3 regions of the Salmonella sp. A1325 genome follow, and region 2 is predicted to be linked to each of the others. Evidence: predicted binding sites of a transcription regulator. Region 2 holds the regulator's gene; each other region holds the start of a gene.
What was found. Region 2 encodes PurR, which represses purine synthesis genes. Its sites were predicted from a motif close to CANGCAAACGTTTGCNTG; they were not measured.
Positions count from the first base shown of each region.

Region 1: the regulator PurR is predicted to act here: its motif matches at 5,744-5,761, upstream of purM (phosphoribosylformylglycinamidine cyclo-ligase).
Region 3: the regulator PurR is predicted to act here: its motif matches at 6,159-6,176, upstream of gcvT (glycine cleavage system aminomethyltransferase GcvT).

Region 1 covers NZ_JAMLWO010000008.1:75,527-85,796, forward strand. The annotation lists gene NAZ64_RS16005 (AI-2E family transporter) at 1-513, opposite strand, end outside; gene bepA (beta-barrel assembly-enhancing protease) at 721-2,184, shown strand; gene arsC (arsenate reductase (glutaredoxin)) at 2,224-2,583, shown strand; gene NAZ64_RS16020 (DnaA inactivator Hda) at 2,610-3,311, opposite strand; gene uraA (uracil permease) at 3,406-4,695, opposite strand; gene upp (uracil phosphoribosyltransferase) at 4,783-5,409, opposite strand; gene purM (phosphoribosylformylglycinamidine cyclo-ligase) at 5,823-6,860, shown strand; gene purN (phosphoribosylglycinamide formyltransferase) at 6,860-7,498, shown strand; gene ppk1 (polyphosphate kinase 1) at 7,687-9,753, shown strand; gene ppx (exopolyphosphatase) at 9,758-10,270, shown strand, end outside.
Region 2 covers NZ_JAMLWO010000001.1:476,316-486,585, reverse strand. The annotation lists gene NAZ64_RS02520 (riboflavin synthase) at 1-185, shown strand, start outside; gene cfa (cyclopropane fatty acyl phospholipid synthase) at 227-1,375, opposite strand; gene punC (purine nucleoside transporter PunC) at 1,704-2,870, opposite strand; gene punR (DNA-binding transcriptional activator PunR) at 2,983-3,915, shown strand; gene purR (HTH-type transcriptional repressor PurR) at 3,912-4,937, opposite strand; gene cydH (cytochrome bd-I oxidase subunit CydH) at 5,233-5,322, shown strand; gene sodB (superoxide dismutase [Fe]) at 5,405-5,986, opposite strand; gene NAZ64_RS02485 (C40 family peptidase) at 6,113-6,934, opposite strand; gene grxD (monothiol glutaredoxin 4) at 7,270-7,617, shown strand; gene rnt (ribonuclease T) at 7,695-8,342, opposite strand; gene gloA (lactoylglutathione lyase) at 8,443-8,850, opposite strand; gene nemA (alkene reductase) at 8,919-10,016, opposite strand; gene NAZ64_RS02460 (TetR/AcrR family transcriptional regulator) at 10,075-10,270, opposite strand, start outside.
Region 3 covers NZ_JAMLWO010000002.1:345,797-356,066, reverse strand. The annotation lists gene NAZ64_RS05615 (5-formyltetrahydrofolate cyclo-ligase) at 53-649, opposite strand; RNA gene ssrS (6S RNA) at 670-853, opposite strand; gene zapA (cell division protein ZapA) at 895-1,224, opposite strand; gene NAZ64_RS05600 (YecA/YgfB family protein) at 1,391-1,969, shown strand; gene pepP (Xaa-Pro aminopeptidase) at 1,995-3,311, shown strand; gene ubiH (2-octaprenyl-6-methoxyphenyl hydroxylase) at 3,308-4,486, shown strand; gene ubiI (FAD-dependent 2-octaprenylphenol hydroxylase) at 4,611-5,813, shown strand; gene gcvT (glycine cleavage system aminomethyltransferase GcvT) at 6,268-7,362, shown strand; gene gcvH (glycine cleavage system protein GcvH) at 7,388-7,777, shown strand; gene gcvP (aminomethyl-transferring glycine dehydrogenase) at 7,940-10,270, shown strand, end outside.

The DNA.
Region 1 (10,270 bases), on a different contig from region 2:
CAGCGGCACCAGCACCAGATATACCGCCAGCGTCAGTAGCCCGACTAACGAAGCCAGCGAATACTTCACCACCGAATCGCCCATGTTAAGCATCCGGGTACGCATGTTTTCCGCCATCGCATCAATAATGCCCGCATCCATCAGCGCCGGATAGCGTCGCGGCAAGGTCGCGGCAAAATCGGACAGTTTATTCAGCATACCGGGCATATCACGAATCAGGTAAATACCCTGCTGCCAGGCAATCGGCATCACCACAAACGCCATTAATAACAGAATGCCGACAAAGAGGATAAGGACAATGGAGGCTGCCCAGCGCCGGGAACAGCCAATCGCCTGCAGGCGCGCCGTCGGCCACTCCAGCAGGTAGGCCAGTACGATAGCGACCAGCAGCGGCGCTAACAGGCCGCTAAAGAAAAAGAGGATGCTAAAACCAGCCACCAGAATGACCAGCAAGGCAATCGCCTCCGGGTCGCTGAAGCGACGGCGATACCATTGCATTAACATTTCGAGCATAAAACCCTTCCCAGAACTCAACTGCGGGATTGTGATGCCGAATTGTATCGAAATGTCACAAAAAAGACTTCGCTTTTTATCGTTGATTCAGGAAACTAAAATAGTGAGTCTGTGCTCATCACAGTTACACTTATGAAGTGTCGGAGCGTGGAACGATATTTCACGACGTTGGTCAAAGGGCTATCTCAAAACAACAGGATAGAGGTTATGTTCAGGCAGTTGAAAAAAAACCTGGTGGCAACCCTCATTGCAGCATTGGCTCTCGGTCAGGTCGCGCCCGCATTTGCCGACCCTGCCGACACGCTGCCCGATATGGGAACCTCGGCAGGAAGCACGCTTTCTATCGGACAAGAGATGCAAATGGGCGACTTTTATGTGCGCCAGCTACGCGGCAGCGCGCCGTTAATCAACGATCCGCTGCTGGTGCAATACATTAACGCGCTGGGTATGCGTCTGGTCTCGCACGCCGACTCCGTCAAAACGCCCTTCCATTTTTTCTTGATCAATAATGACGAAATCAACGCGTTCGCGTTCTTTGGCGGCAATGTGGTGCTGCACTCGGCGCTTTTTCGCTACGCGGATAACGAAAGCCAGCTAGCTTCAGTCATGGCGCATGAAATCTCCCACGTGACGCAGCGCCATCTGGCGCGCGCGATGGAAGATCAAAAGCGCAGCGCGCCGCTTACCTGGGTGGGCGCGCTGGGTTCCATTTTGCTGGCCATGGCCAGCCCACAGGCCGGTATGGCGGCGCTAACCGGTACTCTGGCGGGAACGCGCCAGGGAATGATAAGTTTCACCCAGCAAAATGAGCAAGAAGCCGACCGTATTGGTATTCAGGTACTGCAACGCGCCGGATTTGACCCACAGGCGATGCCCTCTTTCCTCGAAAAACTGCTCGACCAGGCGCGTTACTCCACGCGTCCGCCTGAAATTTTGCTCACTCACCCCTTACCGGAAAGCCGCCTTGCGGATGCCCGCAACCGTGCCAACCAGATGCGCCCGGTCGTGGTGCAATCTTCCGCCGACTTCTATCTCGCCAAAGCGCGCGCCCTGGGAATGTACAATTCCGGACGTAACCAGCTTACCAGCGACCTGCTGGATCAGTGGTCTAAAGGCAACGTGCGTCAGCAACATGCGGCGCAATATGGCCGGGCGTTGCAGGCGATGGAAGCGAGCAAGTACGATGAAGCGCGCAAAACGTTGCAGCCGTTGTTAAGCGCGGAACCGAACAATGCCTGGTATCTTGACCTCGCCACCGATATTGACCTGGGGCAGAAAAGAGCCAACGACGCGATTAATCGCCTGAAAAATGCCCGCGATCTGCGCGTTAATCCTGTGCTGCAGTTAAACCTCGCCAATGCGTACCTCCAGGGAGGCCAGCCGAAAGCGGCGGAAACCATTCTGAATCGCTACACCTTTAGCCATAAAGATGACGGTAACGGCTGGGATCTGCTTGCTCAGGCCGAAGCCGCGCTGAACAACCGCGATCAGGAGCTGGCGGCGCGCGCTGAAAGTTATGCGCTGGCGGGACGACTGGATCAGGCAATTTCACTGCTCAGTAGCGCCAGCGCCCAGGCAAAACTGGGTAGCCAGCAACAGGCGCGTTACGATGCGCGTATCGACCAGTTGCGCCAGTTACAGGAACGCTTCAAGCCATACACGAAAATGTAATCGCCGTTTATTAGCCGGATGGCGTCACAAGGAGAACTCATGACCGACACGATTAAAATCTACCATAACCCGCGCTGCTCGAAGAGCCGCGACACGCTGAACCTGCTGAAATCTAACGGCGTGGAACCGGAAGTGGTGCTTTATCTGGATACGCCCGCCGATGCCGCCACCGTGCGGGAACTGCTGCGTATGTTGGGCATGTCCAGCGCGCGCGAACTGATGCGCCAGAAAGAAGATCTCTATAAAACGCTTCACCTGGCGGATAGCCAGCTAAGTGAAGAGGCGTTAATCCAGGCGCTGGTTGAACACCCTAAACTGATGGAGCGCCCCATTGTGGTAGCAAATGGTCAGGCGCGCATTGGCCGACCGCCTGAGCAGGTGCTGGACATCCTCGGTTAACCGTTGAACGCCGCCGTCGCGGCGTATTACAGTTTCAGGATCTCTTTGACAAACGGGATCGTCAGTTTTCGCTGGGCAGTGATCGACGCATGATCGAGCTGATCCAGCGTCATAAACAGCGTGCGCATTTCGCGATCAAGACGTTTGAGTAAAAACCGCCCGACATCTTCCGGCAGTTCAAACCCCCGTAACCGGGCGCGCAACTGTAGCGCCTGAAGTTTGTCTTCATCGGAAAGAGGCTGGAGTTTATAGATTTGCCCCCAGTCCAGACGGGAAGCGAGATCGGGCAAGCCCAGATTTAACTGTCTTGGCGGACGATCGCCGGTGATCAATAACCGCGTCTTACCGGACTCCAGAATGCGGTTATAGAGATCAAAGATCGCCATCTCCCACAGTTCATCGCCAGCGACACACTCAATGTTATCAATACACACCAGCGAGAGGTGTTCCATACCGTCGAGCACTTCCGGCACGAACCAGGTACGTTTATCGAGCGGGACGTAGCCTACCGCATCTCCACGCTGCGACAATTCAGCGCAGGCGGCGTGCAGCAAATGGCTGCGGCCCGCGCCTTCACGCGCCCAAAGGTAGATATATCCACTATGTTCCTGGCGCAACACGTTTTGTAACGCGGCCAGTAGAGAGGCGTTATCCCCCGGCCAGAAACTTGCGAAAGTTTCGTCGTCAGGAAGATAAAGTGGCAAAGAGAGCTGTGCCGGTGTGTTCAGAGATACCTCAACCCAGGATGACATAAAATCGCGCTGAGTTTACCACATAATTCCCTTGAGATAGAACCGGGCAGCATCGCTGCCCGGCAACCCGTTACTGATGCGGAGACTCCGCATCATTTGCCTCCAGTACCACTTCTTCCGGACGCAACAGGCTAATCAGTTTAAAAATCAGGCTCAGGCAAATCCCGACGATGGTCGCCAGCGCCATCCCTTTCAATTCTGCCGCGCCGATATGCACTTTCGCGCCGCTCACGCCGATGATCAAAATCACCGAGGTGAGGATCAAGTTTTGCGCTTTGTTGTAGTCGACTTTTGATTCGATCAATACGCGAATCCCCGACGCGCCGATAACGCCGTACAACAGCAGCGAGACGCCGCCCATCACGGGTAACGGGATAATCTGAATCGCCGCCGCCAGTTTGCCGACGCAGGAAAGCAGAATGGCGAAAATCGCCGCGCCGCCGATAACCCAGGTACTGTAGACGCGGGTGATCGCCATGACGCCAATATTTTCCCCATAGGTGGTATTCGGCGTGGAGCCGAAGAAGCCGGAGACGATCGTTGACAGTCCGTTAGCGAACATCGAGCGGTGCAAACCGGGATCGCGCACTAAATCTTTTTTGACGATATTCGCCGTCACCACCAGATGACCGACATGCTCGGCGATCACGACCAACGCCGCGGGCAGAATCGTCAGGATCGCGAACCATTCAAAACGCGGCGTATAGAAGGTCGGCAGCGCAAACCAGTGCGCCTGGGCAATCGGCGTGGTATCGACCACTCCCAGCGCGAATGACAGCGCATAGCCCGCCAGCACGCCGATCAAAATCGGAATGATCGCCAGGAAACCGCGAAACAGTACGGAGCCGAACACCGTCACCGCCAGCGTGACCATGGAGATGATAATTGTTTTCGTGTCCGGCGACTGCCCTTGCGCAGGCAGCAATCCGGCCATCCCCGCCGCGACGCCAGCCAGCTCCAGACCGATGACGGCAACGATTGCGCCCATTGCCGCAGGCGGGAACATCACATCCAGCCAGCCGGTGCCCGCTTTTTTAACGATGAAAGAGACCAGACAGAACAGCACGCCGCACATAATAAAACCGCCCAGCGCCACTTCATAACCCAGCGGCAACAGCAGTAGTACCGGGGAAATAAAGGCAAAGCTCGATCCGAGGTAGGCCGGAATTTTACCTTTGCAGATAAAGAGATACAGCAACGTTCCGATACCGTTAAACAGCAGAACCGTCGCGGGGTTGATATGAAACAGAACTGGCACCAGCACGGTCGCGCCAAACATGGCGAAAAGGTGCTGTAAACTAAGCGGGATTGTCTGTAAAAGCGGCGGTCTTTCACTCACCCCGATAGCACGGCGCGTCATAGTGTTTTCCTCTAAGTGTGTTTGTTATGAGTTGTTTTATTCAAAAAAAAGCCGACTCTTAAAGTCGGCTTTTAATTATTTATTCACTTATTTGGTACCAAAAATCTTATCGCCGGCATCGCCAAGCCCCGGAATAATGTATCCGTGCTCGTTAAGCCCCTGATCGATAGAGGCGGTGTACAGTTCAACGTCCGGGTGCGCTTTTTCCAGCGCCGCAATGCCTTCCGGCGCGGCGACCAGCACCAGCACCTTAATGCTGCTACAGCCTGCTTTTTTCAGCAGGTCGATGGTCGCGATGACAGAACCGCCGGTCGCCAGCATCGGGTCGACGATCAGCGCCATGCGCTCATCAATGTTCGATACCAGTTTCTGGAAATAAGGTACTGGCTCAAGCGTCTCTTCGTTACGGTACATCCCGACTACGCTGATACGCGCGCTCGGTACATTTTCCAGAACGCCTTCCATCATGCCCAGACCCGCGCGCAGAATCGGCACAACGGTAATTTTTTTACCTTTGATCTGGTCGATTTCCACCGGGCCATTCCAGCCTTCGATGGTGACTTTTTCCGTTTCCAGGTCGGCTGTCGCTTCATACGTCAGCAGGCTGCCTACTTCTGAGGCGAGTTCACGAAAGCGTTTAGTGCTAATGTCGTTTTCACGCATCAGACCCAGCTTGTGTTTGACGAGTGGGTGTTTGACTTCCACGATCTTCATACTCTTCTCCTATCCTCAGATGACTGGCAACCACAAAAAAAATCGCCGGATTATACCGCTTTTCCTCTCTGACGCAACACAATGTATGCTTGACCTGGATCAACCAAAAGCGCTGATAGTGGAAAAGTGAGTATAAATCACTCACGTTGAAACAGGCGATAAAGGCTAACAACCGTTTGAATCTTAGCAATTTTAAGGATGAATGGCCTGTCCCGACCGCCTGTCGTAAACCAAGTGCTGGATATCCTTTTCTTTTTTCCCAACAGAGAAATTTTCAAGCAGCGACCGAAACCATGCCAAAAAAATCGCCCGAATATCCAGGGCGCAGACCACGCTCGCAAACGTTTGCTTTCCCTGTTAGAATTGCGCCGAATTTAACTTTTACCGCAAGAAAAAACGTGGGGAACCAGGCAGTGACCGATAAGACCTCTCTTAGCTATAAAGATGCCGGCGTCGATATTGATGCGGGTAACGCTCTGGTTGATCGAATCAAAGGCGTAGTGAAGAAAACTCGCCGCCCGGAGGTTATGGGCGGTCTGGGCGGTTTCGGTGCGCTGTGCGCGTTGCCGCAAAAATATCGTGAACCGGTACTGGTTTCCGGCACTGACGGCGTAGGCACCAAACTTCGCCTGGCGATGGACTTAAAGCGCCACGACGCTATCGGTATTGATCTGGTGGCAATGTGCGTAAACGATCTGGTCGTTCAGGGCGCGGAACCGCTGTTTTTCCTCGATTACTATGCCACGGGTAAACTGGATGTCGATACCGCCGCCAGCGTGATCAACGGTATTGCCGAAGGCTGCCTGCAATCCGGCTGCGCGCTGGTCGGCGGCGAGACGGCGGAAATGCCGGGCATGTATCACGGCGAAGATTACGATGTGGCGGGTTTCTGCGTCGGCGTAGTCGAAAAATCAGAAATCATCGACGGCTCCCGGGTTGCCGAAGGCGACGTGCTGATTGCACTCGGCTCCAGCGGCCCGCACTCGAATGGATATTCGCTGGTGCGGAAAATTATTGACGTTAGCGGCTGCGACCCACAAACCACTCTGCTGGAAGGGAAGCCGCTGGCCGATCATCTGCTTGAACCGACCCGTATCTACGTAAAATCGGTTCTGGAACTGATTGAAAACGTCGATGTACACGCTATCGCCCACCTCACCGGCGGGGGCTTTTGGGAAAATATTCCGCGCGTTCTGCCGGAGAATACCCAGGCGGTAATTAATGAGTCGTCCTGGCAGTGGCCCGCCATCTTTACCTGGCTGCAAACCGCCGGTAATGTCAGCCGACATGAAATGTACCGTACCTTTAACTGCGGCGTCGGCATGGTGATTGCGCTCTCCGCTCCGGAGGCGGACAAAGCGCTTGCTCTGCTAAACGAGAAAGGTGAAAACGCATGGAAAATCGGTATCATCAAAGCCTCTGATTCCGAACAGCGTGTGGTTATTGAATAATGAATATTGTGGTGCTGATTTCCGGCAATGGAAGCAATTTACAGGCGATTATCGATGCCTGCGAAGCGAAGAAAATTAAAGGCACCCTCAGGGCAGTATTCAGCAATAAGGCCGACGCGTTCGGCCTTGAACGCGCCAGAGAAGCCGGTATTCCGGCGCAAGCGCTGACTGCCGATCGGTTTGACAGCCGCGACGCCTTCGATCGCGAGTTGATTCGCAAGATAGACGCGTATGCGCCCGATGTGGTCGTGCTGGCCGGTTTTATGCGTATTCTGAGTCCGATGTTTGTCGCGCATTACTACGGGCGACTGCTGAACATTCACCCTTCCCTGCTGCCAAAATATCCGGGGTTGCATACCCATCGCCAGGCGCTGGAAAACGGCGATGAGGAGCACGGTACCTCGGTACATTTCGTGACAGACGAACTCGACGGCGGCCCGGTCATTCTCCAGGCGAAGGTGCCGGTTTTTGCCGACGACAGCGAAGATGATATCACCGCACGCGTACAGACTCAGGAACATGCGATTTATCCGCTGGTGATTAGCTGGTTTGCGCAGGGGCGTCTAAAGATGCGCGATAACGCCGCCTGGCTGGACGGGCGTCGTCTGCCGCCGCAAGGTTATGCGTCTGACGAATAATACGTCATCGAACAGGACTGCGTCTGCTTGCCGGATGGCGGCATAAATGCCTATCCGGCCTACTCTTTTCCCTTCCTTTATGCTATCAGTTTATTGTCATATTTTTCTGGCGCAGTTGGACATTAACGCGTAATGCTCGCCATAATCATCAGGCAGTGTCCCGTGAATAAAACGGAGTATAGGTAGTAATGGGTCAGGAAAAGCTATATATCGAGAAAGAACTAAGCTGGTTAGCATTTAACGAACGCGTGTTACAGGAAGCAGCGGATAAATCCAACCCGTTGATTGAGCGGATGCGGTTCCTGGGAATCTATTCTAATAACCTCGACGAGTTCTACAAAGTGCGTTTCGCTGAACTGAAACGACGCATTATTATCAGCGAAGAACAGGGTTCAAATTCTCATTCACGCCATTTGTTAGGCAAAATTCAGTCCCGCGTGTTGAAAGCAGACCAGGAGTTCGACGGCCTGTACAACGAATTACTGCTGGAAATGGCGCGTAATCAAATCTTTCTGATCAACGAGCGTCAGCTCTCGGTGAACCAACAAAGCTGGTTGCGCCACTATTTTAAGCACTATTTGCGCCAGCATATTACCCCGATTCTCATTAACCGGGAGACGGATCTTGTTCAGTTTTTAAAAGATGATTACACCTATCTGGCGGTGGAGATTATCCGCGGCGATACCATAAACTATGCGCTGCTGGAGATACCGTCCGACAAAGTCCCACGCTTCGTTAATCTGCCGCCGGAAACACCGCGCAGACGCAAGCCGATGATTCTTCTGGATAATATTCTGCGCTACTGCCTGGATGACATTTTTAAAGGGTTCTTCGACTATGACGCGCTTAATGCCTATTCGATGAAAATGACCCGCGATGCCGAATATGACCTGGTGCATGAGATGGAATCCAGTCTGATGGAGCTGATGTCTTCCAGCCTGAAGCAGCGCCTGACCGCTGAACCTGTGCGCTTTGTCTATCAACGCGATATGCCCGCCGCGCTGGTCGACGTGCTGCGGGAAAAACTGACGATCTCCCGGTATGACTCAATCGTACCCGGCGGGCGCTACCACAATTTTAAAGACTTTATTAATTTTCCGAATGTCGGTAAAGCCAACCTGGTCAATAAACCGTTACCGCGGTTACGCCATCTTTGGTTTGATAAAGAGAAGTTTCGTAACGGTTTCGACGCGATTCGCGAACGTGATGTGCTGCTCTATTATCCGTACCATACCTTCGAGCATGTACTGGAACTGCTGCGTCAGGCGTCGTTTGACCCAAGCGTGCTGGCGATCAAAATCAATATTTATCGCGTAGCGAAAGACTCGCGCATTATTGACTCGATGATCCATGCCGCCCATAACGGCAAAAAAGTCACCGTGGTGGTGGAGTTGCAGGCGCGCTTCGATGAAGAGGCGAATATTCACTGGGCCAAGCGGTTAACCGAAGCGGGCGTCCATGTTATTTTCTCTGCGCCTGGGCTGAAAATTCACGCCAAACTCTTTCTCATCTCACGAAAAGAGGGCGATGACGTGGTGCGTTATGCGCATATCGGCACCGGTAACTTCAACGAAAAAACAGCGCGGCTGTATACCGATTATTCGCTGCTGACCGCCGATGCGCGCATTACCAATGAAGTGCGTCGGGTCTTTAATTTTATTGAAAACCCCTATCGCCCGGTCACTTTCGATTATTTGATGGTTTCTCCACAAAACTCACGGCGTCTGCTGTATGAGATGATCGATCGTGAAATCGCCAATGCCCAGCAAGGCTTACCGTCAGGGATTACCTTAAAGCTTAACAACCTGGTCGATAAAGGGTTGGTCGACAGGCTATACGCCGCGTCGGGTTCGGGCGTCCAGGTCAATCTGCTGGTGCGCGGTATGTGTTCTCTTATTCCGCAACTGGAAGGCATTAGCGATAATATTCGCGCGATTAGCATCGTGGATCGCTATCTGGAACACGATCGGGTTTATATTTTCGAAAACGGCGGTGATAAGCAAGTTTGGCTCTCTTCAGCTGACTGGATGACGCGTAATATTGACTACCGTATCGAAGTCGCTACGCCTATCCTCGACCCGCGGCTTAAACAACGCGTCCTGGATATCATTGACATTCTGTTTAGCGACACGGTAAAAGCGCGTTTTATCGATAAAGAACTCAGCAACCGCTACGTGCCGCGCGGCAATCGCCGTAAAGTTCAGGCGCAGCTGGCAATTTATGACTACATCAAATCACTCGAGCAACCAGACTAACGCTATGCCAATTTACGATAAATCCCCTCGCCCGCAGGAGTTCGCTGCGGTCGATCTCGGCTCAAACAGCTTTCATATGGTCATTGCCCGCGTGGTTGACGGCGCAATGCAGATTATCGGGCGCTTAAAACAGCGCGTCCATCTGGCGGACGGGCTGGGCGCGGATAACAAACTCAGCGAAGAAGCCATGGAACGAGGGCTTAGCTGTCTGTCGTTGTTTGCTGAACGCTTACAAGGTTTCTCCCCTTCCAGCGTCTGTATCGTAGGCACCCATACGTTACGTCAGGCGCAAAATGCCGCTGATTTTCTCAAACGCGCGGAAAAGGTTATTCCCTACCCGATAGAGATTATTTCCGGTAACGAAGAAGCGCGCCTGATTTTTATGGGCGTAGAACATACGCAGCCGGAAAAAGGCCGCAAGCTGGTGATCGATATCGGCGGCGGGTCAACAGAGCTGGTCATTGGCGAAAACTTCGAACCCAGGCTGGTTGAAAGCCGTCGTATGGGCTGCGTGAGC
Region 2 (10,270 bases):
CGCCAACGCGCTTCTGCGTGCATCTCATTCCGGAAACGCTGGAGCGTACTACGCTTGGCAGAAAAAAACTGGGTGAGCGTGTGAATATTGAGATCGATCCGCAAACGCAGGCGGTTGTCGATACCGTAGAACGCGTACTGGCTGCACGAGAAAATGCGGTCAGAAATCAGGCCGACATTGGCTAACGGAAAATAAGATTCCCCCGCATGAAATGCGGGGGAGATGATTAGCGAGGAACGCGCAGACCGTTTTCAACGCCGCGCGTAAATACCACCTGCCAAAGCTGGATATCACGCGCGCGAAACGCACCCGCGCAGGCGTTGAGATAATAGCTGAACATACGTTTAAAGCGCTCGTTATAATTGCCCGCAATCTCTGGCCAGGCATTGATAAAGCGCTCATGCCACGCCATCAGAGTCGTGTCATAGTCGGCGCCAAAGTTATGCCAGTCTTCCATTACAAAGTGTGATTCGCTGGCCTCGGCGATTTGACGAACAGACGGCAAGCAACCGTTGGGGAAAATATACTTATTAATCCACGGATCGACATTATGATCGGTTTTTTTAGAACCAATAGTATGGAGCAGGAAAAGACCATCCGGTTTTAAATTCCTGTCAACAACTTCAAAATAGGTGTTGTAGTTTTTTGGCCCGACATGTTCGAACATACCGACGGAGACGATTCGGTCAAACTGATCGTTAAGGTCGCGATAATCTTCCAGGAGAATGGAGACATCCAGACCTTCGCAACGCGTCTGCGCCATTTTTTGTTGTTCAGCGGAGATCGTTACGCCCACCACGCTAACGCCATAATGGGTCGCCATATATTGCGACAGGCCGCCCCAGCCGCAGCCGATATCCAGCACACGCATCCCCGGTTGTAGCTGTAGCTTTTCGCAAATTAATTTCAGCTTGGCTTGCTGTGCCGCTTCCAGCGTATCGGCATCTTTCCAGTAGGCGCAAGAATATTGCATATAGGGATCGAGCATACGGGAAAAAAGGTCATTACCAAGATCGTAATGTTCCTTGCCGACAATCCAGGCGCGTTTTTTACTTTGTAGATTAATCAGACGCGCGCCGAGGATACGGAGCGTATCTTTAACATGGTGGGGGAGTTGATTTTCAAGACCGGCACGTAAGACTTTGCTGAAGAAAATATCCAGACGCTCGCATTCCCACCAGCCATCCATGTAACTCTCACCTAACCCCAACGAACCTTCCTGGAGGACGCGTTTAAAAAAATCGGGATTCTTAACACGAATGTCAGACGGGGCGGAACCATTAATTGTAATATCCGCGCGACTTAACAATTCGTTGGCGATTCGGTACCAGTTATCATCCGGTACGCTGACTTCTTCTATACACGATGAACTCATAGCTTCTCCATCACTGGACGGTGATCAGAACCTTAAAACAGCGTAGACGCTTTTTTGGCTTTGTGAGAAATCCCACGGGCAATTCCGTGAGCCAGTTATCCGACGTAGAACAGAGGAAGGGAGGAACCCTTGCCGAAAAGGCCATCCATGGTGAATCGGGAACGCTCCGGTTCCCGTTAATGCCTAATAATTATCGTAATATAAACAACCGTGAATCAGTATAGGCCGCAATTTTTGATGATTCAACCGAAAATTGTTAGCGTGCTAATTACTGGCAGTTAACAAGTCTTTAGTGGGACTTGTCGTGGGCGACATTGGCATGGGGAAATCAGGTCTCAGCGCAATCTGCATGAGACTGCATTTTGTAACCTAACGCCGCCAGAACAACGGTAGAGAGCATTACGCTGGTGGTGGTCAGCAGCGGCGTGCTGATGAGCCATGAAACTACCAGACTTGCCAGGAAACATAACCCCAGTTGCAGCGTATTTTGTAGCGCCGCAGCGCGTCCCGTGGCTTGAGGGAAAGGGCGTAACGCTTGCGCGACGACGATAGGGTAGATGGCGCCATTAGCAATCGCCATTACGCAGAAAGGAATCAGTATCTCCACCAGTGAGGCATTATTCAGGAAGCCCGCTCCCCAGGTGGCGATAACGCTCAGCGCATACAGCCCTAACAGCCACGGAAGCAATTGGTAGCCCTGCCATTTTTGTAGCGCCGCGCGGCAACCATATCCGCCAATCAGAAAAGCGATGGTTTGCGGAACATAGCTCAGGCCAATCACTGCCGGGCTGTAACCCATCGCGCTGAGAATAAACGGGGACCCTGTTAGCCACGCAAAAAAGCTGGCGGAACAGGCGGCATAAATCAGCACATTACCGCGATAGGTTTTAGAGCGTAACAACGTCGCGAAAGTGAGTTTATCCTGTCCCTCGGTATGCGCTTTTACCGATGGTTTTAAGCGCAGCGCCGGTAACATCAGCAACAACGTAATCACGAACAGGGTGGCGAAAATCGCCTGCCATGAGAAATGCGTCAGTATCCAGCTTCCCAGTAAGGGCGCAAGCGCCGGGGATAATCCCACCAGAGGCATGATAGTGGCGAAGATACGATTAATTTTTTTCGAAGGATAATAATCGGTCACCAGCGCTTGCCAGATTACCGTTGCCGCACAAACGCCGACGGCCTGCACAAAGCGCAGCGTCAGCAGTGCTGCCGCGCTTTCTACCCACAGCATCCCCAGACTTCCGAGCGCAAAGATAGATAACCCCAGCAGTAAAATCGGTTTACGGCCATAACGATCCGATAGCGGTCCCCAGAGGAGTTGCGCGACGGCAAAGCCAGCTAAAAACAGGCTGAGGCTGGCGCTGACAGCGGCGGCAGGCGTTTGTAAATCCGCCTGTATGGCGGCAAATGCGGGCAGGTACATGTCCGTAGCCAGAAATCCCAGCACGCTAAGACCGGCTAACCAGACTAAAAAACCTTTTCCAGGTTGCATATTTGTTTCTCTTTCTTATCAGACAGACATTGTCGCAGAGTGTAGGGAGTGAAATTACGGTTGTGAAACGTTAATATTTGTCCAGTGAATTCAAAATTTTTGTAGGCAAATTATGTGGTCGGAATACTCGCTTGAAGTGGTTGACGCCGTGGCGCGCAATGGCAGTTTTAGCGCGGCGGCGCAGGAACTGCACCGTGTGCCTTCAGCAGTCAGCTACACCGTTCGTCAGCTAGAGGAGTGGCTGGCCGTACCGCTTTTTGTACGACGTCACCGTGATGTTGAACTGACGCCTGCTGGCGTCTGGTTTTTAAAAGAAGGGCGTTCTGTTATCAAAAAAATGCAGATCACTCGCCAGCAGTGTCAGCAAATTGCTAATGGCTGGCGCGGGCAGTTAGCTATTGCGGTGGACAATATCGTCAGACCTGAACGTACCCGGCAGATGATCGTCGATTTCTATCGTCATTTTGACGATGTGGAACTGCTGGTTTTTCAGGAGGTGTTTAACGGCGTCTGGGACGCGCTCTCCGACGGGCGTGTCGAACTGGCGATTGGGGCGACGCAGGCGATTCCGGTAGGGGGACGTTACGCTTTTCGGGATATGGGGACCCTGAGCTGGAGCTGCGTAGTGGCAAGCGATCATCCGCTGGCGTCAATGCCTGGGCCGTTAAGCGACGATACCCTGCGCAACTGGCCGTCGCTGGTCAGGGAAGACACTTCGCGAACCTTACCGAAACGGATTACCTGGCTGCTGGATAACCAAAAAAGGGTCGTCGTACCGGACTGGGAGTCATCGGCAACCTGCCTGTCGGCAGGACTATGCGTGGGAATGGTGCCGACGCATTTTGCCCGACAGTGGATAGACAGCGGAAAATGGGTGGCGCTGACGTTAGAGAATCCGTTTCCCGATGCGGCCTGTTGCGTGACGTGGCAGCAAAACGAGGCCTCGCCCGCGCTGGCATGGCTGCTGGACTATTTGGGCGATAGCGAAACGTTGAATCGGGAGTGGCTGCGGGAGCCAGAAGAGGCTCCCGACAGCGGGGATTAACGCCGATAGTCGCGGAACGGGCCGTCAGCGACCGAGCGACGCTCAACCAGGCGTGGATGAACTTCAATAGACTGTGACTCTTCACGCTTATTGACGATGCGATCCAATAGCATATTAAATGCGGTTTCGCCTAAAGAGTCTTTGGGCTGGTGAATCGTCGTCAGCGCCGGGGTGAAGAAACGGGCGTTACGCACATTGTCATAACCGATCACCGAAACGTCCTGCGGTACGCGAAGCCCCATTTCGTCAGCCGCGCAAAGCGCGCCCATCGCCATAATATCGCCGCCGCAGAAAACGGCGGTAGGGCGATGTGACTGCGATAAAATTTGCTGCATCGCGTGGTAACCGGATTCCGGCTCGAAGTCGCCCTGAACAATCCAGTTGTCCGGCACGTTGATCAGCGCCTCCTCCATGGCTTTCATAAAGCCTGCGAGCCGGCCCGCGCCGGTGTTGCGCTCCAGCGGGCCGGGAATAACGCCAATATCCCGGTGGCCGCGCTCAACCAGATAACGACCCGCCATATAGCCGCCTGCAAAGGCGTTATCAATCACCGTGTCGGTAAAATCGGCCTTCGCTTCACCCCAGTCCATCACCACCATCGGAATATGGCGATACTCTTCCAGCATGGAAAGCAGAGGTTCTGGATACTCAGAACACATCACCAGCAGGCCATCCACGCGCTTTTGCGCCATCATGGACAGGTAGGCGCGCTGTTTTTCCAGGTTATTCCAGGCGTTGCCTAAAATCAGCGTATAGCCTTTCTGGAAACAGTTTTTTTCAACTGCCTCGATAATTTCGGCAAAATAGGCCGCTTCGCTGCTGGTCGCCAGTAAGCCTATCGACTTGGTATGGTTAACCTTCAGGCTACGCGCGACGGCGCTGGGAGAGTAGTGCAGCTCTTTAATTGCCGCCCAGACCGCGTTACGCGTTTCTTCAGCGACAAAACGCGTTTTGTTGATTACGTGTGATACAGTTGTAGTGGAAACGTTTGCTCGTTTCGCTACATCTTTAATTGTTGCCATTACATTTCACTCCAGACCCTCGCTAAGCTCCTGAGAAACGCCAGGTAAACGTTTGCCTACACACACCCTAATCGCAACATCAGGGTTGCGGCACGCCGGAAAAACGACACGGAACGTCAGGAAGGGGTCAATGGCCGTTACGCTAATTCAGTAAGCCTGGAATTTTGTCTGATCTTGAGGAAAAGGGGAAGCGTTAAAAACAGTTATCAATATAAAACATGAGAGATTTTTGTGCGGGAATGTGCAAAAATGCGCTATATCACTTTTTGTGTGGGAATAAAAAGGAGAAAACTTGATGAGTACCGACCTGAAATTTTCGTTGATTACTACGCTGATTGTTCTGGGCGTGATTGTCGCAGGTGGATTAACGGCCGCTCTGCACTGATTTCCTCTCTTCTGAGGGTGGGCGTCTCCTCTATTCTATCCCTCTCTAAAACGCAGAAGGCGTACCTTCTGCGTACTCAGACTTATGCGGCGAGATTTTTCGCAACAAATTCCCAGTTAACCAGCGCCCAGAAATGCTCCAGATAGTTTGGACGGGCGTTGCGGTAGTCGATGTAATACGCGTGTTCCCACACATCAACCGTCAGCAACGGCGTTGCATCCGTAGTCAGCGGCGTACCGGCATTTGAGGTAGAAACGATAGCCAGTTTGCCATCAGCGCTTTTTACCAGCCATGTCCATCCGGAACCAAAGTTTTTGATAGCGGCATCGGTGAACTGCGCTTTAAATTCCGCGAAGCTGCCAAAAGATGCCGCGATAGCATCAGCCAGTTTCCCGGTCGGTTCGCCGCCAGCGTTTGGCGCCAGGCAGTTCCAGTAGAAGGTGTGGTTCCATACCTGAGCGGCGTTATTAAAGATACCGCCTTCGGAGGCTCGCACGATCTCTTCCAGCGATTTGCCTTCAAACGCCGTGCCTTTGATCAAATTGTTAAGATTGGTCACGTAAGTCTGATGATGTTTGCCATAGTGATATTCCAGCGTCTCAGCAGAAATATGCGGTGCCAGAGCATCTTTGGCATACGGTAATGCAGGTAATTCGAACGACATTGCTTCTCTCCTTATTATTAATATTGCGCACGCACAATAACCCTGGTGCGCGTAAGGATAGGGTAGCAAATTGAGAGGTGGCGCAAAAGAAGAAGTTATCCTGTCGTTAAACGACAGGATAAAATATTAGCGAATTGTTTTAGGCGTCATCACCCGACGGGCGCCGACATAATGACGCTGCCAGTACTCTTCGTTCAGTGAGGTGATCTTAATTTCCTGACCGCTGCGCGGAGACTGGATAAACTTACCGTTGCCGACATAGACGCCAACGTGATCGGCGGTGCCGCGCCCCTGCGTACGGAAGAACACCAGATCGCCGTTTTTCAACTCGCTACGCTCAATGGGCGCCGCGTCACGCAGGTGATACATCTCATTCGCCGTTCGGGGGATACGGATCTTCACTAAATCTTTATAGGCATAATACACCAGACCGCTGCAATCAAAACCGGTGCGCGGCGACGCGCCTCCCCAGTGATACGGTTTACCAATCTGATTCATGAGCTTGGACATCGCGGTTTTCGTCGCTTTTTGTACTTTTGCACGATGCGCATCGGCAATAGAGACCGGCAATGTTCCTTTCCCCTTCACGCAGTGCGGCTTACGGCCTTTACGCGTCGTGCATTTTTCCGTTACGTCGAGGGCGGCGATTGACGTGGGCGCGGTTCTGTTACGACGATGCGTCGTATGACGAGATTTCGTGGAGGCGGTGGTACGTTTTGGCGTAGAAGCGGAAGAAGAACGGCTGGTTTTTGAGGTTTTTTTTACGTTTTTTTTGTTGGTCTTACTGATCTTTTTCGTTGTGCTTTTCTTTTTATCTGCCGTTTTCGTGACATGAGAAACAGCAGGCGTCGCTTTGGCTTGCCTGGAAGCATGGGCCATTGGCGTAAAAGGGAGAGTAGTAAAAAGTAAAGCACAGAGCGTGATCGAGATTTTGTTTATCCGCGCCACTGAGCAATCCTCTGTTAAAGGCAGGCGATTCATGCCTGCGTATGATTTACAAAACCTGATAATTCTAATCTACAAAAGCACAGATTGGTAATTGCTTTTGGTTTCTGAAGCTGTGTTTCGTTAACAGATGTAAAAAAAATAGCAATTAATGCTAAACACGAACGCGTTATCTACAAATCACTGCGTGGCAACCCGCTTAAAAGATATTTTGTATACAACTTATTCCCGCAGACGGTAAAATAATAAGGCATGATGAAAATGTTATTTTCCGTTGCCAGCCTGACCCGTTACAATGACAGGCTTCGGTCGTAAAAGTAGTTTAAGGAAGCGAGACAATGAGCACCACTATCGAAAAAATTCAGCGCCAGATCGCTGAAAACCCGATTCTCCTGTATATGAAAGGTTCACCGAAACTGCCAAGCTGTGGTTTCTCTGCGCAGGCCGTTCAGGCGCTTTCAGCCTGCGGGGAACGTTTTGCCTATGTTGATATCCTGCAAAACCCGGATATTCGCGCTGAATTACCGAAATACGCCAACTGGCCGACATTCCCACAACTGTGGGTGGACGGCGAGCTGGTCGGCGGGTGTGATATTGTGATTGAAATGTATCAGCGTGGTGAGTTGCAGCAGCTTATTAAAGAAACTGCGGCAAAATATAAAACTCAGGAGCCGGACGCAGAGTAATCTGTGAAAGGGGAAAGCGACCTGTAAAGGTCGCTTTTTTACTGCCATAGTAAGCAAGAGCGGCGTCGTTAGCCACGTTATTTGTCCGTCGGCAAAGGTAACGGCCAGCCGCCCAGGCGCTTCCAGCGATTGACGATTTCACAAAACAGTACCGCTGTCCGCTCGGTATCATACAAAGCGGAATGGGCCTTTTCGCCGTCAAACTCCATACCTGCCGCCAGGCACGCTTTTGATAACACCGTTTGTCCCAGCGCCAGTCCGCTCAATGCCGCGGTATCAAAGGTGACGAACGGATGAAACGGGTTACGTTTCAGCGAGGCGCGCTCTGCGGCGGCCATCATAAAACTGTGATCAAAAGTGGCGTTATGCGCGACCATAATGGCGCGGCTACAACCGCTTTCTTTGATACCTTTACGCACCATTTTGAAAATAGCGTGTAGCGCCTCATATTCACTCACCGCGCCGCGTAGCGGGTTAGAGGGATCGATACCGTTAAACGCGAGCGCTTCCGGCTGTAAGTTGGCTCCAGCGAATGGCTCCACATGGAAATGCAGCGTCATGTCCGGCATCAGCCAGCCTTGTTCATCCATTTTCAGCGTGATGGCGGCGATTTCGAGCAGCGCATCGGTTTTAGCGTTAAATCCTGCAGTTTCAACGTCGATGACGACAGGATAAAAACCACGAAAACGGTCGCACAGACCGGAAAGTTGAGCGTTATCGGACATCTGAGTCTCTTAATACGAAAAAATGCAGCGCGTATTATGGCAAATTTTACGCCGGGATGCAGTAAAACAACGGGCGCAGTGACCTGCGCCCGGCGGGGGATCAGTTACCCAGACCGCGGCCTGCGTCTTTAGCTTCAATCAATTCGATTTTATAGCCATCCGGATCTTCAACGAAGGCGATGATGGTCGAACCGCCTTTTACCGGCCCCGCTTCACGGGTCACGTTGCCGCCGTTCTGACGAATGCGTTCACAGGCTTCAGCAGCATTGTCAACGCTCAGCGCGATATGCCCGTACGCATTGCCCATGTCGTAGCTCTCAACGCCCCAGTTATAGGTTAGTTCGATAACCGCTTCTTCCGTTTCCGGACCATATCCCACAAAGGCCAGTGAGTATTTGTATTCCGGATTCTCACTGGTACGCAGCAATTTCATGCCCAGAACGTTGGTGTAAAAAGCGATGGAACGCTGCAAATCGCCGACGCGCAGCATAGTATGCAATAAACGCATTTTCGTTGTCCTTAAAATAGTCAAGATATTCAAAGTATAGCGGCGATGTGCGGCCGCTATCAATGAAATTACAGAGTAGGGTAGTCAGTGTAGCCTTCCGCGCCGCCGCCATAAAAACTTTCGGGACGCTGTGGATTAAGTTCCGCTTTACGTTGCAGACGCGCCACCAGATCCGGGTTAGCGATGTAATCGCGACCAAACGCCACGGCGTCAATCAACCCTTTTTCGATCAGATCTTCCGCTTTTTCTGGCGTATAGGCGCCAGCGCCGATGATGGGACCGTGGAAACACGCGCGCACTTTTTCACGGAACGCGTCGCTGTACGGTTCGCCGCCCGCCCAGTCTGGTTCAGACATATGCAGATAAGCAATGCCGCGTTTGCCTAACGCTTCAATCAGATAAAGGGCGTCAGCCTCTTCATTCGGGCCGTTATCGACATTCTGGAAAGTGCCGACAGGAGAAAGGCGGATGCCGATACGGTCCGCGCCCCATTCCTTAATGCCTGCATCAACCACCTCCAGCACCAGACGGGCGCGATTCTCTACGCTGCCGCCGTACTGATCGCTACGGTGATTAGAAGACGGTGAGAGGAACTGGTGCAGCAGATAACCGTGCGCGGAGTGCAGCTCCACCAGATCGAAGCCTGCCTCTCGGGCATTGGCAATAGCCTGGCGGAAATCGTTGACGATCCCTGGAATCTCGTGAGTATCCAGCGCGCGCGGCGTGGAAGTCTCTACGCGGATGGCCTGGCCGTTTTCGTCACGCAAAGAGGTGCGGGTTCCCGCATTGATAGCGGATGGCGCGACGGGCGCTTGTCCGCCTGGTTGCAGGCTGGCGTGCGAAATACGGCCAGTATGCCACAGTTGCACCGCTATATGGCCGCCCTGAGCATGAACTCCCTGAGTGATTTTTTTCCAGGCGGCGATCTGCTCATCGCTGTGTAATCCCGGTGCGCCGGCATAGCCTTTCGCCTGTGCGGAGATTTGTGTGGCTTCGCTGATGATCAATCCGGCGCTGGCGCGTTGACGGTAATATTCCGCCATTAACGGCGTAGGAATGTCGCCCGGTTCAATACTCCGCAAACGCGTCAAAGGCGCCATAAATACGCGATTTGTCGCCGTGATGGCACCCACCTTGAGGGGGGTAAACAATTTTGCTGATGACATAGTGGCTCCTGATATAAGTAGACCGGTCGTCTTGTAATAAAGGAAATAAAAACGCCTGTTACTGCTCAGGCGTTGCAATGATGGTCTTAACATGCGCCAACGCATTTTCCAGCGGCGCGGCGCTACGGGATATTTTGGCCTGCAAATTGGCGCCCAGCCACAGGGCATAAAGTACCTGCGCCTGTGGCAACGGCTGGCCGGTGAAATGTAAACAGTGGCTATTACGGCCATCTTCCAGCGCGCGTGCAAGCAGT
Region 3 (10,270 bases), on a different contig from region 2:
TCACCGAGAAATTTAGGTCAAAAAAGCGACGCTGTCAATTGGCAAAACACGGCTACCACTCCCAAATTTTGGACGGCGTCACCACCGCAGGCAGCGGGATATCCCACTCTTCAACCGGCAGCTTTTCTACTAACTGGCAATCATGCGCGTAGCCCACGGGCTGGATCTTATGCTGCTGCCAGTTTTGCAACGTACGGTCATAAAATCCGCCGCCCATCCCCAGGCGCTGCCCGTCTTCGTCAAACGCCACTAATGGTGTTACCAGCACATCCAGCTTTGCCAGCGGCAATACGTCGCGGACATCAAGCCGTGGCTCCTGGATCTTTAAGCGGTTGGTCACCAGCGCACTCTGCGGATGATAGTGCAGGAACAGGAGGTTGCCAGGGCTAAAGGGATGAAGAACCGGAAGGTAGACGCGCTTGCCCGCTTGCCATAGCTGTTCTATCAGCGGCTGGGTGTCGAGTTCGCCATCAAAGGAGAGAAACACGGCGACAGTGTGTGCCATCACGACGGGAGGAAAGCTGAGCATTCGGGCGGCGGCCTGTTGACCAAAGCGGCGTTGCTGCTCTGGCGTCAGCGCACGGCGACGTTGCCGAATCATTCGGCGGATTTCTTGTCGTGATAAAGAGAGTTCGGGAAGTTGCGTCATGGCTGTCGCCAGTCAGAAGGGGAATCTCCGAGATGCCGCCGCAGGCTGTAACCCTTGAACCCTTGGTTCAAGGTGAATGTGTCGTCACAGTTTTAAGGCTTCTCGGACGAACCGAGCATGCTCACCAACCGCGGAGCGCCACATTCTTGTGGTATGAAATATCGGCTCAGGGGACTGGCCCGCTTGCAAACATCTCAGAGAAATTCTGTTTTCACAATCACTTTACCATAGTAAAGCGAAAAGTGTTATTCAAAGTTTTGGCCCGTTTTTTCGGTTATGCGACCTTGATCAAGCAACGCCTGTTCGATGGTCTGTTGTAGCATCCGAATACGTTGTTCCATGCTCGCCGCGTAATCGCGGGTCTTCGCTTTTTCCTGAGTTAACTCATAGCTGATATTCAATGCGGCAATGAAAACCAACTGCTCAGTATTTGTGACTCTAGTGCGAACTTTCAGATCTTGCAACCGCTGATTCAGATCGTCCGCAGCCTGATTCAACGCATCCCTTTGGTCAGGCGGGCAATTCACTCGCAGTGAACGGCCAAATATTTGGATATCGACGGGTTGTGCAGACATGCCACCTTCCTGCTGATTGACTGCGCTGCCTTCGTCTCCAGACCCAGGGTCCGCGAAGGGGCGACACTATAGCTACCCTGGTGTGAAGATACAAGCCCTTTTCTGGTTCACCAGGGTCCAAAGTGGTAGCATATCATGAATATCCTCCCTTTGATGACGAATGCTTATGTCTATACAGAACGAAATGCCTGGTTACAACGAAATGAACCGGTTTTTGAATCAACAAGGGGCCGGTCTGACCCCGGCTGAAATGCATGGTTTAATCAGCGGGATGATTTGCGGCGGCAACAACGACAGCTCATGGCAGCCGCTGTTGCACGACCTGACGAACGAAGGTCTGGCCTTCGGGCATGAGCTTGCTCAGGCGCTGCGCAAAATGCACGCGGCGACCAGCGACGCGCTGGAAGACGACGGCTTTCTTTTTCAGCTTTATCTGCCTGAAGGCGACGATGTCAGCGTATTCGATCGCGCAGATGCATTAGCCGGGTGGGTTAACCACTTTTTGCTTGGCCTCGGCGTAACGCAGCCTAAACTTGATAAAGTCACCGGCGAAACGGGTGAAGCGATTGACGACCTGCGTAATATTGCGCAGCTTGGTTATGATGAGAGCGAAGATCAGGAAGAGCTGGAGATGTCGCTCGAAGAGATCATCGAATATGTCCGTGTTGCGGCGTTGTTATGTCATGACACTTTCACGCGCCAACAGCCGACCGCGCCGGAAGTGCGTAAACCGACGCTACACTAAGAAAAAACGAAATGGAGGCCATGTCATGACTCAGCAGGAATACCAACGCCGTCGCCAGGCATTACTGGCGCAAATGCAGCCCGGCAGCGCCGCGCTGATCTTTGCCGCGCCGGAGGCGACGCGCAGCGCAGACAGTGAATATCCGTATCGCCAGAGTAGCGACTTCTGGTATTTCACCGGTTTTAACGAACCGGAAGCCGTGCTGGTACTGATTAAGAGTGATGACACCCACAACCACAGCGTTTTGTTCAACCGCGTTCGCGACCTGACGGCGGAAATCTGGTTTGGTCGCCGTTTAGGACAGGATGCCGCGCCGGAAAAACTGGGCGTTGACCGGGCGCTGGCGTTTAGCGAAATCAACCAGCAACTCTTTCAGTTGCTTAATGGTCTGGATGTGGTGTACCACGCGCAGGGCGAATATGCGTATGCCGACGAGATTGTTCTGGCTGCGCTGGAGAAGCTGCGTAAAGGCTCCCGCCAGAATCTGACCGCGCCGGCCACCATGACTGACTGGCGACCGATCGTCCATGAGATGCGCCTGTTCAAATCGCCGGACGAGATTGCTGTCCTGCGCCGCGCCGGGGAAATTAGCGCGCTGGCGCATATTCGCGCGATGGAAAAATGCCGTCCGGGGATGTTTGAGTATCAGCTGGAGGGGGAAATTCACCACGAATTTAATCGCCACGGCGCGCGCTATCCCTCCTATAACACCATTGTCGGCAGCGGCGAAAATGGCTGTATCCTGCATTACACTGAAAACGAAAGTGAAATGCGCGACGGCGATTTAGTGCTTATCGACGCGGGCTGTGAATATAAAGGTTACGCGGGCGACATCACGCGTACTTTCCCGGTGAACGGGAAATTCACGCCAGCCCAGCGTGAAATTTATGACATCGTTCTGGAATCGCTGGAGACCAGCCTGCGACTGTTCCGTCCTGGCACCTCTATTCAGGAGGTGACCGGCGAGGTCGTGCGCATCATGATAACCGGGCTGGTGAAGCTGGGGATTTTGCAAGGAGAGGTTGATCAACTGATTGCCGAAAATGCGCATCGTCCTTTCTTTATGCATGGCTTGAGCCACTGGCTGGGGCTGGATGTTCATGATGTCGGCGTTTATGGGCCGGATCGCTCCCGCATCCTGGAGCCGGGCATGGTGCTGACCGTAGAGCCAGGCCTCTATATCGCGCCGGATGCCGACGTGCCGGAAGCGTATCGCGGCATTGGCGTTCGAATTGAAGATGACATCGTCATTACCGAAACCGGTAATGAAAACCTGACCGCTGGCGTTGTGAAGAAGGCGGATGACATTGAAGCATTAATGGCGGCGGCGCGGCAGCAATGAGCGTCATTATCGTTGGCGGCGGCATGGCTGGCGCGACGCTGGCGCTGGCTATCTCTCAGTTCAGTCATGGGATGTTGCCGGTACACCTGATTGAAGCGAAAGCGCCTGAAGCCGACGGTCATCCCGGCTTTGACGCCAGAGCGATTGCGCTGGCGGCGGGCACTTGCCAGCAACTGGCGCGAATTGGCGTCTGGCAGGCGATTTCCGATTGCGCAACGGCAATCAACACCGTACACGTCAGCGATCGCGGTCATGCCGGATTTGTGACTCTCGACGCGCAGGACTACAGCCTGGCAGCGTTGGGTCACGTTGCGGAGCTGCATGATATCGGGCTGCGTCTGTTTGCGCTCTTGCGTAAAGCGCCAGGCGTTACGCTGCACTGCCCGGAGCGCGTAGCCAGCGTGTCGCGTACCCAACAGCAGGTTAACGTCACTCTGGAAAACGGCAATGTGATAGCTGGCAGCGTGCTGGTGGCGGCTAACGGTACCCACTCCGCGCTGGCGTCAGCCTGCGGCGTTGACTGGCATCAGGAGCCTTACGAACAGTTAGCGGTGATAGCGAATGTCGCGACCGCGATCCCGCATCAGGGACGCGCCTTTGAACGTTTTACTCCCAATGGCCCGCTGGCGATGTTGCCGATGTCGCATGGCCGATGTTCGCTGGTTTGGTGTCACCCGCTCGACCAGCGCGATGAGGTGCTGAGCTGGTCCGACGCGCAGTTTTGTCATGCGTTGCAGGCCGCGTTCGGCTGGCGGCTGGGGCGAATTACTCAGGCGGGTAAGCGCAGCGCGTATCCGCTTGCCCTGACTACGGCGGCGAAAGTGTTTACTCACCGGACTGTCGTGGTCGGCAATGCGGCGCAGACGTTGCATCCTATCGCCGGACAAGGGTTTAATCTCGGTCTGCGCGATGTCATGAGCCTGGCGGAAACGCTGGTCACGGCACAGGACGCGGGCGAGGATATTGGCGCCTGGCACGTGTTATCGCGCTATCAGCAGCGTCGTCAGGTTGACCGGGATACGACGATTGGCGTAACGAACGGTCTGGTCCATCTGTTTGCAAATCGTTGGGCACCGTTGGTTATCGGGCGCAATATCGGTTTAATGGCGATGGAATTATTACCACCTGCGCGCGATGCGCTGGCACAGCGGACCTTAGGTTGGGTTGCGCGTTAAGCAGATCTGTAGGCCGGATAAGGCATTTACGCCGCCATCCGGCATCGTGTTCGTAAAAATGCCGGATGGCGGCTTCGCCTTATCCGGCCTACGGTTTGATTGTTCCGGTTTCCAGGAGTAAATAGTGCAAAGTGTTGATGTAGCAATAGTTGGCGGAGGCATGGTGGGACTGGCTGTCGCCTGCGGCTTGCAGGGAAGTGGTTTGCGCGTTGCGGTACTGGATCACGTTGTCCCCCAGCCGTTGGCGAACGATGCGCCGCCTCAGCTTCGGGTGTCGGCGATTAATGCCGCCAGCGAAAAACTGCTTACCCGTCTTGGCGTATGGTCAAACATTGTGGCGCGACGGGCAAGTTGCTACCACGGTATGGAAGTCTGGGATAAAGACAGCTTTGGCCGTATTACGTTTGATGACGCAAGCATGGGATATAGCCATCTGGGGCATATTGTTGAAAACAGCGTCATTCACTATGCACTGTGGCAAAAAGCGCAGCAAGCGGCGGATATCACCTTAATGGCGCCAGCGGAGCTACAGCAGGTCGCCTGGGGGGAAAACGACGCCTTCCTGACTTTAAAAGACGGCGCGATGTTAACCGCGCGTCTGGTGATTGCCGCGGATGGCGCCAACTCCTGGCTGCGTAACAAAGCGGATATTCCCTTAACTTTCTGGGACTACCGTCACCATGCGCTGGTAGCGACTATCCGCACCGAAGAGCCGCACGGCGCGGTTGCTCGCCAGGTGTTTCATGGTGAAGGTATTCTGGCGTTTTTGCCGTTAAGCGATCCGCATCTGTGTTCCATTGTCTGGTCGCTTTCTCCGCAGGATGCGGAGCGTATGCAACAGAGCGGCGACGAGGCGTTTAACCAGGCGTTGACTATCGCCTTCGATAATCGGCTGGGCTTATGCCGCCTGGAAAGCGAACGGCAGATTTTTCCGCTGACGGGCCGCTATGCTCGCCAGTTTGCCGCGCATCGTCTGGCATTGGTCGGCGATGCCGCGCACACCATCCACCCGCTGGCAGGACAAGGCGTCAACCTCGGCTTTATGGACGCGGCCGAACTGGTGGACGATCTGCGCCGGCTTCAGCGCCAGGGCAAAGACATTGGTCAACATCTTTATCTTCGTCGTTATGAGCGTAGCCGTAAACATAGCGCGGCGATGATGCTTGCCGGGATGCAAGGTTTTCGTGACCTGTTTGCCGGCGAAAATCCGGCAAAAAAATTGCTGCGCGACATCGGGCTGAAACTGGCGGATACGCTCCCCGGCGTCAAACCCCAACTGCTTCGCCAGGCAATGGGGCTAAACGACCTTCCGCAATGGCTTCGTTAAGCGTCTGACTGCACGCCAGCAAGAGTTTGAAACCCGTCACACTTTGCTTTCCCGGCTATCGCGCCGGGGGGCTTTCCTCGTTTGAAATAATCTAATTTCACCGCTTATTTCGCATTATATTTTCTAATGCCACTATTTTTGGCGAACGCGATTTTCGACATTTTTTCCGCATTTAATATTAATTTATGTTGTGGTAAATCGTATCAGCTTCCTTTTTATGACGGTTATTTAGTGTGATATTGGTTTTTTGTGCTGATGAGATTTTAGCGTTTTTTAGTCATAAGCTAATGTGATGGTAAATTCAGCCTTATGGTTTAGCGCCTGGTTCGGTGGTAAGTTCAGGAGCAAGAGAACGTTTGCGTCGGCGCAGGAAAAAGGGCGTCGATGCCAGGTTTCGTGGCGAAGATTTCCCATGAAAATGGTTGTTAGCCCCCGCTAATTCAACGAGGAAAAGATGGCCCAACAGACGCCTTTGTACGAACAACACACGCTATGCGGCGCCCGCATGGTCGATTTTCATGGCTGGATGATGCCCCTGCATTACGGCTCTCAGCTTGATGAACACCACGCTGTGCGCACCGATGCCGGGATGTTTGATGTATCGCATATGACCATTGTCGATCTTCATGGCAGCCGTACACGAGAGTTTCTACGTTATCTGCTGGCCAACGACGTCGCGAAGCTAACGAAGACGGGTAAAGCCCTCTACTCCGGTATGCTTAACGCATCGGGCGGCGTGATTGATGACCTTATCGTCTACTACTTCACTGAAGATTTCTTCCGTCTCGTTGTTAACTCCGCCACCCGCGAAAAAGACCTCTCCTGGATTACCCAACACGCTGAACCTTATGCCATCGACATCACCGTTCGTGACGACCTGTCGCTGATTGCGGTACAGGGGCCGAATGCGCAGGAAAAAGCGGCGACTCTGTTTACTGACCAACAGCGCCATGCAGTAGAAGGTATGAAGCCGTTCTTCGGCGTTCAGGCGGGCGATCTGTTTATCGCCACCACCGGTTATACCGGCGAAGCGGGCTATGAAATCGCCATGCCGAATGAAAAAGCGGCGGATTTCTGGCGTGCGCTGGTGGAAGCGGGCGTGAAGCCGTGCGGTCTTGGCGCGCGCGACACGCTGCGTCTGGAAGCAGGCATGAACCTGTACGGTCAGGAGATGGATGAAGGTATCTCTCCGCTGGCGGCTAATATGGGATGGACTATCGCCTGGGAACCTGCTGACCGCGACTTTATTGGCCGTGAGGCGCTGGAGATGCAGCGTGAAAAAGGCCACGAACAGTTGGTCGGTCTGGTGATGACCGAGAAAGGCGTATTGCGTAATGAACTGCCGGTGCGTTTTACCGATGCGCAGGGCAATCAGCAAGAAGGCATTATCACCAGCGGGACGTTTTCCCCAACGTTGGGCTACAGCATTGCGCTGGCGCGCGTTCCGGCGGGCATCGGCGAGACGGCGATTGTACAAATTCGTAACCGTGAAATGCCGGTAAAAGTGACTAAACCTGTTTTTGTGCGTAACGGCAAAGCCGTCGCGTGATTCATCCTTTTTTGGAGATTAATTGATGAGCAACGTACCCGCAGAACTGAAATACAGCAAAGAACACGAATGGCTGCGTAAAGAAGCGGATGGCACTTACACCGTTGGCATTACTGAACACGCTCAGGAGCTGTTGGGCGATATGGTTTTTGTTGATCTGCCGGAAGTCGGCGCGACCGTAAGCGCGGGCGACGACTGCGCCGTGGCGGAGTCCGTAAAAGCGGCGTCCGACATTTATGCGCCGGTAAGCGGCGAGATCGTGGCGGTAAACGATGCGCTGAGCGACTCCCCGGAGCTGGTGAACAGCGAACCGTATGCCGGTGGCTGGATCTTTAAAATCAAAGCCAGCGATGAAAGCGAACTTGAATCGCTGCTGGATGCCACCGCGTATGAGGCATTGTTAGAAGACGAATAATGTTGTGCCGGATGGCGCTAATGCTTATCCGGCCTACTCACTGCAACGCGAATGATTTTGCGTATTCGTTTTCGCACGCGTAGGCCCGGTAAGCGTCAGCGCCACCGGGCAACTGAGTTAGAGACAATCACGATTCACTGCACGTTTCAGGAACCATCGCCCATGACACAGACGTTAAGCCAGCTTGAAAACCGCGGCGCTTTCATTGAACGCCACATCGGACCGGACGCCGCGCAGCAACAAGAGATGCTGAATGCGGTTGGCGCCGAGTCGTTAAACGCGCTGACAGGTCAGATTGTGCCGAAAGACATTCAGCTCGCGACTCCGCCGCAGGTTGGCGAGGCGGCAACCGAATATGCCGCACTGGCGGAATTAAAAGCCATCGCCGGGCGTAACAAGCGCTTCACGTCGTACATTGGCATGGGCTACACCGCCGTGCAGCTACCGCCGGTTATCCTGCGCAACATGCTGGAAAATCCGGGTTGGTATACCGCCTACACTCCTTATCAGCCGGAAGTCTCTCAGGGGCGTCTGGAAGCGCTGCTCAACTTCCAACAGGTGACGCTGGACCTGACGGGACTGGACATGGCTTCCGCCTCGCTGCTGGATGAAGCGACCGCCGCCGCTGAAGCGATGGCGATGGCAAAGCGCGTCAGCAAACTGAAAAATGCCAACCGTTTCTTTGTCGCCTCTGATGTCCATCCGCAAACTCTGGACGTCGTGCGTACGCGTGCCGAAACCTTTGGCTTTGACGTCATTGTGGATGACGCGGCGAAAGCATTGGATCACCAGGATGTGTTTGGCGTGCTGTTGCAGCAGGTTGGCTCCACGGGCGAAATTCACGATTACAGCGCGCTGATTAGCGAACTCAAAGCCCGTAAAGTGATTGTCAGCGTCGCCGCCGACTTTATGGCGCTGGTGCTGCTTACCGCGCCGGGCAAACAGGGCGCGGACATTGTTTTCGGCTCTGCGCAACGCTTCGGCGTACCGATGGGGTATGGTGGCCCGCACGCGGCGTTCTTTGCCGCCAAAGACGAATTTAAACGCTCCATGCCAGGCCGTATTATTGGCGTCTCAAAAGATGCGGCGGGCAATACCGCACTGCGCATGGCGATGCAGACTCGCGAGCAGCATATCCGTCGTGAGAAAGCGAACTCCAACATTTGTACCTCGCAGGTACTGCTGGCTAACATCGCCAGTCTGTATGCCGTTTATCATGGTCCGGTCGGTCTGAAGCGCATCGCTAATCGTATCCACCGCCTGACCGATATTCTGGCGGCAGGTCTGCAGCAGAAAGGCTTAAAGCTGCGTCATGCGCATTACTTTGACACGCTGTGTGTGGAAGTGGCTGATAAAGCTGCGGTACTGGCGCGTGCGGAAGCGGCGGAGATCAATCTGCGCAGCGATATTCATAACGCGGTAGGTATCACCCTTGATGAAACCACCACCCGTGAGAATGTGGCGCAGTTGTTCAATGTTTTGTTGGGCGACAGTCACGGTCTGAACATTGAAACACTGGATAAAGACGTGGCGCTTGATAGCCGTTCCATTCAGCAAAGTATGCTGCGCGACGATGCGATTCTGACGCATCCGGTATTTAACCGTTTCCACAGCGAAACCGAGATGATGCGCTACATGCACTCGCTGGAGCGTAAAGATCTGGCGCTGAATCAGGCGATGATCCCGCTGGGTTCCTGCACCATGAAGCTGAACGCTGCCGCCGAGATGATCCCTATCACCTGGCCGGAATTCGCTGAACTGCACCCGTTCTGCCCGCCGGAACAGGCCGAAGGATATCATCAGATGATTAGCCAGCTTTCTGACTGGCTGGTGAAACTCACCGGGTACGACGCCGTCTGTATGCAGCCTAACTCCGGCGCACAGGGGGAATACGCGGGGCTGCTGGCGATTCGTCACTATCACGAAAGCCGCAACGAAGGGCATCGCGATATCTGCCTGATCCCGGCTTCTGCTCACGGCACTAACCCTGCTTCTGCACATATGGCAGGAATGCAGGTGGTGGTGGTCGCCTGTGATAAGAACGGCAACATCGACCTGGACGATCTGCGGGCCAAAGCAGAACAACATGCTGCGAACCTTTCTTGCATCATGGTGACCTATCCGTCCACCCACGGCGTCTATGAAGAAACGATCCGTGAAGTGTGTGAAGTTGTGCACCAGTTCGGCGGCCAGGTTTACCTTGACGGCGCGAACATGAACGCTCAGGTCGGCATCACCTCACCGGGTTTTATTGGCGCGGACGTTTCGCATCTTAACCTGCATAAAACTTTCTGCATTCCGCACGGCGGCGGTGGCCCAGGCATGGGACCGATTGGCGTGAAAGCGCATCTGGCACCGTTCGTACCGGGTCATAGCGTGGTGCAAATCGAAGGCATGTTAACCCGTCAGGGCGCGGTGTCTGCGGCGCCGTTCGGCAGTGCCTCTATCCTGCCAATCAGCTGGATGTACATCCGCATGATGGGCGCAGAAGGC